DNA from 4 places in the Staphylococcus sp. acrmy genome. Region 3 is predicted to be linked to each of the others. Evidence: riboswitches for the same ligand, from Rfam matches in the RefSeq annotation. Region 3 holds a riboswitch; each other region holds the start of a gene.
What was found. Region 3 has a riboswitch for thiamine pyrophosphate ahead of FH144_RS02880 (ECF transporter S component). Riboswitches for the same ligand answer to the same signal wherever they lie in the genome.

Region 1 (2,212 bases), on a different contig from region 3:
AACGCTTCAGCTAGCATTACCATGATTCTTGGACTAATTTATATTATTTTGAAATAAAGGTTCATTTCTACATAATTTTCAAAAAGATATTAAATTTATACATTTTATTGTTAAAAACAGTTTTAAAACAAAACAAACGGGTAAAACAAGCTAGATACATAAATTAAGTATCTATTTGGGATAACTTGGCATTATTTATAATGTGCCGGAGAATATATACTCTTTTCTTTTTCAAATTAGTTTGTACTAGACTTAGACTTCCTTAAATTTAGAGTACATTTATCAATCACCAACATTCCATACAATAAAATGTAACCCTGTCATACATTTTATTAAAACCCAAACATTTGTATATTCCCAAAAAAGGCTTTATGGCCAATACACTTATAGTCCTCCCAATGCTATAAGTGTATTTTTTATTTGGGAAAATAGTACAATCGCTTGTCTCAATTATTAACTTTTCAAATAAATTTACAACAAACATACATGATAAGATAAAAGAGAGTTCGATAACTAATTATTGGAGTGGTGATGAATCATGAAGCTACTAATATATGGACTAAATTTGCTCAACTATTTAATAGCAATAACGCTCGTACTTTATAACTTACATAACCTATCTCAAGTTGGTCTCGACATTTGCGTGTACTTTCTCATTGCTAGTTTTATTCTATTAGTCTGCTCACTTATCATTTATTTTCCAGCCAAAAATAATACGCTCTTAGTCAGTTTCTTTATAAATCTCTTTAATCTAGCCATTCTATTTCCAATAATGTTATTGCTATTGTTTTAATACTTTTTAACTTTAATTTCTATATCAGTTTCATCTATGCTATGTTATAAATAGGTAAAACAAGTCACTAGGGGGGCAATATTAATTGCTGAGAGAAAGTAAACCTTTCAACCCTTGAACCTGTTGGTTAGTACCAACGTAGGAAAGTGAAAATATATTTATGCATTTCTTTCAACATTCACTTTTTTACGGAAAACTGTTTATTGGAGGAATTTTTTTATGGAAAAATTAGTAGTCGGTTTAGAATGGTTTTTAAATCCTGATCATTTACCATTAATTTTAGGTATTGAAAAAGGTTGGTTTAAAGAACACGACTTAGAGATTGAAATGATAGAACCTGAAAAACATTTTGATGCATTAGAAGAAATTGAAAATGGTTCAATGGATATCGCCATTACTGAACCTATCCATTTAGTAGAAGATAAAGCAAGCAACCAAAATGTAGTAGGATTCGCTAGATACTTACATACGAATGGTGGCGTAATGTACAACAAAGATAAAGGCATTACAACACCTAAAGATTTAGTTGGCAAACGTCTCCAATATCCTGGTGCACCTGGTTTAGGTGGCATTGCTATCGCCAAAACGATGATTGAAGCTGATGGCGTAGAGTATAAAGACGGTGATATTACGCCAGTTAACAATAGCTTTTATCACACCGACGCTTTACTAAATGATAAAGCCGATGCTGCTACACTTATCTTTGAAAATTTTGAAATATTAGAAGCAAGAAGTAAAGGCCTTAACGTAGATTATTTCGCTTTAAAAGATTACAACGTACCAGACTTTTGCCAATTAATTTTTATTACTACGCCTAATAAATTAGATACAGAAAGTACTAAAATCAAACGATTTATCAAAGTCATTCAAAAAGCAATTCAGTACATCAATACAAACCTTGAAGACGCAATTAACATCTATGCCCAATACACACAAACAGATATAAATAACCAATTAAATAAAGATACCATCGAAGCCACAACAAAATGCTTCACAAATGATTTATCAATAAGCGACGATTTCTACAACGACCTACAATTGTGGCTAAAAGAAACCGGAAAAATTCAACAAACTATCAACCCAAAAGATTATTTTACAAACCGTTTGTTATTTAGTAGACACGATTGATATGTGATGATTATGTTAATATTATATTGAATAAAATAATTTTATAAGTTAAATATTACTTTTTGAGTTTGACAGACATTGAAACTTAACCTAGTATTAAATTAGCATTATAAATAAAAAAACCAACTTGTAAATTACAAGTTGGAATCATACACCATAGCTAGAATATAGAGTATGAAATCTCTATTTTTCTTACTAGTTTATTTAACCCTTTTATTACTGCCAATAATAAAGGGTTATTTTTTATTGAGTTTTCCAAAAAATATAGTCATTGCTAAAGATAAAAATACA
Region 2 (2,212 bases), on a different contig from region 3:
AATCTGCTAACTCTTGGTTTTCTTTAATTTTATGCATAGGAATATGGCCAGGACCTTCAATCATTACTTGTACATCATGTTTCCAAGCGATATCAGTTAGTTCTCCAAGTGTTTTCAATTCTGCAATTTGACTTTCATCATTTGCATCATAAATTGAGCCTGGTCGTAAGCCATCACCTAATGAGACAGCAATATCATATTGCGCTAATATCTCACAAATATCATCAAAATGTTCGTATAAAAAGCTTTCTTCGTGATGTGCTAAACACCATTGCGCCATAATTGAGCCGCCTCGAGAAACAATGCCAGTGAGGCGGTCTACAGTAAGTGGTACATGATGTAGACGCACACCCGCATGAATTGTGAAATAATCAACGCCTTGTTCCGCTTGTTCGATAAGCGTATCTCGATAAATTTCCCAAGTGAGATCCTCTGCTACACCACCAACCTTTTCCAAAGCTTGATAGATAGGCACGGTACCCACTGGCACTGGAGAATTACGCAATAAATATTCTCGAGTAGAGTGAATATTCTTGCCTGTCGATAAATCCATGATTGTATCTGCGCCCCAATGGATAGCCCATACAAGCTTTTCTATTTCAACTTCAATAGATGATGAGACAATAGAGTTACCAATATTAGCATTAATTTTAACTTGGAAATTCTTACCAATAATCATTGGCTCAGATTCAGGGTGATTTACATTGTTAGGAATAATGGCGCGTCCTCTAGCAATTTCTTCACGGACAAATTCTGGGTCCACGTCTTCTCGGCATGCCACATATTTCATTTCTTTAGTAATTATGCCTTTTTTAGCATAGTACATTTGTGTAATGGCATGGGCTTTACTTGCTTTTCGCGGTTGGTAGTCAAAAGATTGTTCAACAAGATTTTTATGCCCCTCTTTTTTAAAACCATTATCAATAGATTGTATACGACGTCCAATATAAGTCTCAGTATCGTTTCGCTCCTCTATCCAATGATGACGGGTTTTTGGAATACCTTTGAAAATGTCTACTTTATAATCATCTTCATGGTAAGGGCCTGCTGTGTCGTATACATACAAAGGGTCATTGTGGCGCTTTTCATTGTCGAATAGTGTATCAGATAACTCAATCTTTCTAAATGGCACCTGAATATCTTCATCTACACCTTGCTTAAATACACGTTCACTTGCTGGAAAACCTTTTTTCAATTCAATGTTTTCTTGTTTCATAAAATCCTCCTATAATCATGACGCTAAGAGAATTTTAAGCACACAAAAAAGGAATATATTTGTTAGAAAAAAGCGATCATTAATAATAAAATACATTATTAAACAGAATAAAATGATGGTTGATAGAGACAACCATAATCGTATCCTGTCTTTTTATATGTATTGAATATATTTTATTTTAAATTTACTTTATCCATTTGCTTCCCTACGCTAGTATTATCTAGTTCAAGTCCAAAGGGTTGAGAAATATTCCTCTCTCAGCACTTAAAAGCACCCCTAGCAAATATTAATTGATATCCGATGATATTCAATTATGGCTTTAGTATATCAATTAAGATAAAAAGTTACAAATTAAGATTTAATTCACTATATTAGGAGTGGAATTTAGATGGAGGAAATGATTACTTAGTACGTAGAGAATAAATAATTAAATCAGAAACACCATTAAAAATCTAATTACATTTACAATTTATTAGCCGACCTATCTTATCTCTCAAAATTCGTTTGTTTTACACTATTAATAATGAAATCAGGATTTTCTAATTTTAAATTTTCTTCACTATGACTTCCCCATGTTACAGCACATGAAGAGACTCCTGCATTTTTTGCCATTTGAATATCAAATATAGCATCTCCGATATATATAGTTTCAGTTTTGTTTAAGTTATATTTATTTAAAATATAAAGAATACCATCAGGTGATGGTTTATAATTTTTTACTTTATCTGACCGTATGATTTCCAAGAATAAATGATCGACCTTTAATATCTTTAAATTTCTCTTTAGTACTTCAGTTTTTTTACTAGAAACCACGAATAATTTAGCCTTTTTATGAAGTGTCTCGAGTTGATTTAACATGCCATCATAACTATTTAAATGTGCTTCTTCAACTTCTTTATAATTTTCTCTAAATAATCTTATGAGTTGCTTAAGTTCTTTTTCGTTTAAATCTACTGAACTCATTAAATTAAATGATTTTTCAATAGGTATACCCAT
Region 3 (2,212 bases):
TTCAACGATAAGCACTGTTTGATCCGTCCATAAATGAATTAATCGTTTCCACAAATCCGCCGTAGCGTCTACATCTAACATTGCCGTAGGTTCGTCTAGGAAGAGCGTATCAGCTTCTTGTAAAATAGTTTCCACAATAGCTAATTTCTGTTTCATCCCGCCACTCAAGTGGTTAACATATGTAGTGTCAGTTACATTTAAATTCACAGAAGCAAGGGCTTGTTGAATTTGTTCGTCCATTTCACTACGTGGGACTTTCTTATTTTCTAAAACGAAAGCTAATTCTTCATAAACTTTCGGCATACAAAATTGAGTATCTGGATCTTGAAAGATAACCCCTGATTGTTGATTAATTTCTAATTCATCATATTTCATAGGTAGTTCTATTAAATTAGGAACAATACCACTTAGCACATTAAGCAATGTGCTTTTACCAGATCCAGAAGGACCTAGTAAAAGCACTTTTTCTTTATCTTTAATTTCAATATTTAAATTATCGAAAATTTTTCTTTCGCCATTTGGATATTTAAGACGTAAATTTTTTGCTTTTAACACAATGATTTCCCCTTATAGGTTGTCGTAGTCTTTTTGAGAAGCTGGACGGAATAGTTTGGTTACGCCAGTTTGATCCAACGCTTTGACAATATAATAAGATAGTAATCCGGCAACTACGATACCGCTAATCGCACGGAAAACAATGAATAATAGTAAGTTCCAACCTGCTACTTCATTTAAATAACCGTAGAAATAATCTACTGGGAATGAAATAAGCGCTGTAGTTAAACCAGCTAATGCCGCTACCATTAAAGATCTTGATTTATATTTAAAAATAGCGAAAATGATTTCACATGCTAAACCTTGTAAAATGGCATAAATAATCGTTGGAATATCAAATTTACCCATAACAATAGTTTCACCAGCACCAGCAGCAAATTCTGCAATTAAGGCGATACCTGGTTTAGGAATAATTAAATATGCGACGATAGCAGCCATAAACCAAACGCCGTATGTGAGTTGCTCAATATGAAGACCTGCAACTTGTGCTACGTTGTATGCAAACCACCATAAGTTATAAATAATTGCAAATACTACAGCAATCAGTACAGTTACTAATATTTCTGAAAGCTTTAAACCTTTTGACATAAAGTTTCCTCCTAAAAAAACGCACAACCCTCCGTAGAAAGTTGTGCGTCTCAAATAAAATACTTTATATAAAAGTTGAAATTATTTATGTTAGCAACACTTTCCTACGCTAGTCTTAGCTAGTTCAGGTTCGAAGGGTTTGAGGCTACACCTCATCTCAGCATACACACCCCTAGTGCGTTGTTATTTAATTTAGTTTAAATGTATGACTTTTCCTAATTAATGTCAAGGTCATTCAGGGATTTTGGTTAAAACTGATAGGAATTTATAGATTTTATATTTATTTATTTTAGAACATAAAAAAAACTACCAATCCACGTTAGGGGATTGGTAGCCACCATACTTATATGTCTAAATTAGTCTAAAGTGTCTTGAACATCTTTTTTAGTTTGTTCAGTGTCATTAGTTTTTTCTTCGTTTTGGTCTTTTAATTTTTCTTCTACTTCTTTAGCTTTTTCAGCTGATAATTTTTTAGCATCTTCGTTTGTCATAATGCAACACTCCTTATACGAATAATTATTACAGTTATAGTCTACCCATTAGAAATAAAGATAAACTTTTATAGGTCTCAAGTTGTATTTTATTCTTTAATAAAGACAAGAGTAACAACTTCATATATAATGAATTTTGAGGTGAACAGTATGTCTTTTCTTAAGAAACACACCGAGATAATTTATAGTTATCTTATCGGTCTCGTTTCACTCTTCACGGGTCTCATTATTTTAGTTAATTTACCTTTAATCAATGAATTAAAGGATAAAAATAAAGCTGAATTAAAAATTCATAATTTATGGGACTTCCTTAATGCATTCTTCAGTGAAATTATTAGAGTGATGAGTAGATTCATAGGCAACTTTCCTATTATAAGTGCAGTCATAATTATTTTATTTGGTATTATTGTAATGTTTATTGGTTATACATTATACCGTACTACTAAATATGATTACGACATCTCAATATTCTTTTTAATTATTGGTGTTTTATACTTCCTTATTACAATTACCTTAATGACTCAAGTATATGGCTTTTGGGCAGTGATTTTTGTTTTTCCATTTATTATTCATACTGG
Region 4 (2,212 bases), on a different contig from region 3:
TCAATTATACTCAGAACCTCTCTTATTTCTTCCCAACAAAGTAAGGGAGGTTCCTAATTTTTGGGTTTAATTATCTGAAAGATTTCAATCGTATTACATAACAAAAGTATAAGATAATATCTTAAACACTGTCATGGAAGTTTTAAATTACTAAATTTAATTAATTTGTACCATTATTCAATGTAATTTGTATGTAAAAAAGACCTTCCTTTTTTTATTTCACTGTAACCTACACTGCTTTTATGGATGTTAAAGTGTAACTTGTAAAATAATTTATGAACAAATTACGTAGGAGGATTTTTATACTATGAAAAAGACTATTATTGCTTCATCATTAGCAGTAGGCTTAGGAGTAGTAGCTGGTAATGCAGGTCAAGCTGATGCGAGTGAATCTCAAATTAACAAGGCAGAGTTAGCACAATTAGCAGAATCAAATGATCAATCATTAAACCAAGGTCCTATTCAAGAGGGCGCTTATGATTATCAATTCAACTTAAATGGTAAATCTTATCATTTCTGGTCAGATGGCACTTATTTCCAATGGGAATATCATCCATCTAATGGTGCAACAGTAGATAACACTGCTCAACAACAAACATCAACTCAAGCAACTGGACAACAAGCTAGCACACAAGACACATCTTCTTACAATCAAGAAGCACCACAACAAACTAGTAACCAACAACAATCAAATACAACACAACCAACACAAACACAACAAGCACCACAAACTGAGCAAACTCAACAACCACAACAAGCTACTTCAAGCACTAGTCAATCTAGTCAATCAAGTAGCGAAGCTTCAAGTGGTTCATCAGTAAATGTTAATAGCCATTTACAACAAATTGCTCAACGTGAATCAGGCGGCGACATCAAAGCTGTTAACCCAAGTTCAGGTGCAGCAGGTAAGTATCAATTCTTACAATCTACTTGGGACTCAGTAGCACCTGCTGAATATAAAGGTGTATCTCCAACACAAGCTCCTGAACACGTTCAAGATGCTGCAGCTGTTAAATTATACAACACTGCTGGCGCATCTCAATGGGTAACTGCATAATTTAAATATATAATATATTTTAGCTAAGGCATCTTTTAAAGGTGTCTTGGCTTTTTTATTTGCTAATTAATTACCAATTTGATATGGTGAAAGAAATAATAAAAGCTACTAGGGGAGCCTTATTGATGGCTGAGATGAATGATTCGGACCCTTATAACCTGACTTGGTTAGTACCAACGTAGGAAAGTAGTGATGTGAACGTTTCATTCATGTTCTAAGAATGAAAGCTACATTTCTACGTTGAAATGTAGCTTTTTATTTTTAAGGAGGAAATGAAATGACTTTTTCAACTGAATTAAAAGAAGCTTCACAACCTATTATTGAGAAGATTTATAATGATGGGTTTATTCAAGATTTATTAAAAGGTAGTCTATCAAAGCAAGCGGTACGTCAATATCTACGTGCTGATGCTTCATATTTAAAAGAGTTTACTAACTTATATGCACTTTTAATACCTAAAGCACCAACTATGAAAGACGTTAAATTCTTAGTTGAACAAATCGAATTTATGCTTGATGGTGAAGTAGAAGCGCATGAAATTTTAGCTGACTATATTAATGAACCTTATGAAGAAATCGTTAAAGAAAAAGTTTGGCCTCCAAGTGGCGACCATTATATTAAGCATATGTATTATCACGCTTATGCGCATGAAAATGCAGCGTATACCATCGCAGCTATGGCTCCGTGTCCATACGTATATGAAGTTGTGGCTAAAATGGCATTAGAAGATGACAATTTAAATAGAGATTCAATCACAGCTAAGTGGTTTGATTTTTATAGTACTGAGATGCGTCCACTTATAGAAGTGTTTGATCGCTTATTAGATGAACTAACTGAAAATTGTACAGAACAAGAAAAAGCAGATATTAAAGAAAGTTTCTTACAAAGTACAATACACGAACGTAACTTCTTTAATATGGCATATATAGATGAACAATGGAACTTTGGAGGCGCTAACCATGAATAAACCTAAGATTGCTTTAACTATTGCTGGAACAGACCCTACAGGTGGAGCAGGAGTAATGGCGGATTTAAAATCATTCCACGCGTGTGGTGTGTATGGAATGGCAGCTATTACGAGTATAGTGGCTCAAAATACAAAAGGCGTACAACATATTCACAACCTTGAAACGAGCTGGGTAAAAGAACAACTTG

Region 1: linked by a shared signal. The riboswitch ahead of FH144_RS01360 (ABC transporter substrate-binding protein) and the one ahead of FH144_RS02880 (ECF transporter S component) in region 3 are both predicted to bind thiamine pyrophosphate.
Region 2: linked by a shared signal. The riboswitch ahead of thiC (phosphomethylpyrimidine synthase ThiC) and the one ahead of FH144_RS02880 (ECF transporter S component) in region 3 are both predicted to bind thiamine pyrophosphate.
Region 4: linked by a shared signal. The riboswitch ahead of tenA (thiaminase II) and the one ahead of FH144_RS02880 (ECF transporter S component) in region 3 are both predicted to bind thiamine pyrophosphate.

The regions. Positions count from the first base shown of each region.
Region 1 is NZ_JALCVE010000001.1:276,187-278,398, forward strand. Features, by position in the region: gene FH144_RS01355 (CPBP family intramembrane glutamic endopeptidase) at 1-57, shown strand, start outside; TPP riboswitch at 853-955, shown strand; gene FH144_RS01360 (ABC transporter substrate-binding protein) at 1,013-1,921, shown strand.
Region 2 is NZ_JALCVE010000001.1:85,449-87,660, forward strand. Features, by position in the region: partial or broken gene thiC (phosphomethylpyrimidine synthase ThiC) at 1-1,216, opposite strand, end outside; TPP riboswitch at 1,402-1,504, opposite strand; partial or broken gene FH144_RS00420 (HAD family hydrolase) at 1,703-2,212, opposite strand, start outside.
Region 3 is NZ_JALCVE010000002.1:229,398-231,609, reverse strand. Features, by position in the region: gene FH144_RS02885 (ABC transporter ATP-binding protein) at 1-555, opposite strand, end outside; gene FH144_RS02880 (ECF transporter S component) at 568-1,143, opposite strand; TPP riboswitch at 1,228-1,327, opposite strand; gene graF (glycopeptide resistance-associated protein GraF) at 1,500-1,634, opposite strand; gene auxA (lipoteichoic acid stability factor AuxA) at 1,785-2,212, shown strand, end outside.
Region 4 is NZ_JALCVE010000011.1:23,796-26,007, reverse strand. Features, by position in the region: gene FH144_RS10415 (transglycosylase family protein) at 308-1,057, shown strand; TPP riboswitch at 1,158-1,259, shown strand; gene tenA (thiaminase II) at 1,335-2,024, shown strand; gene thiD (bifunctional hydroxymethylpyrimidine kinase/phosphomethylpyrimidine kinase) at 2,017-2,212, shown strand, end outside.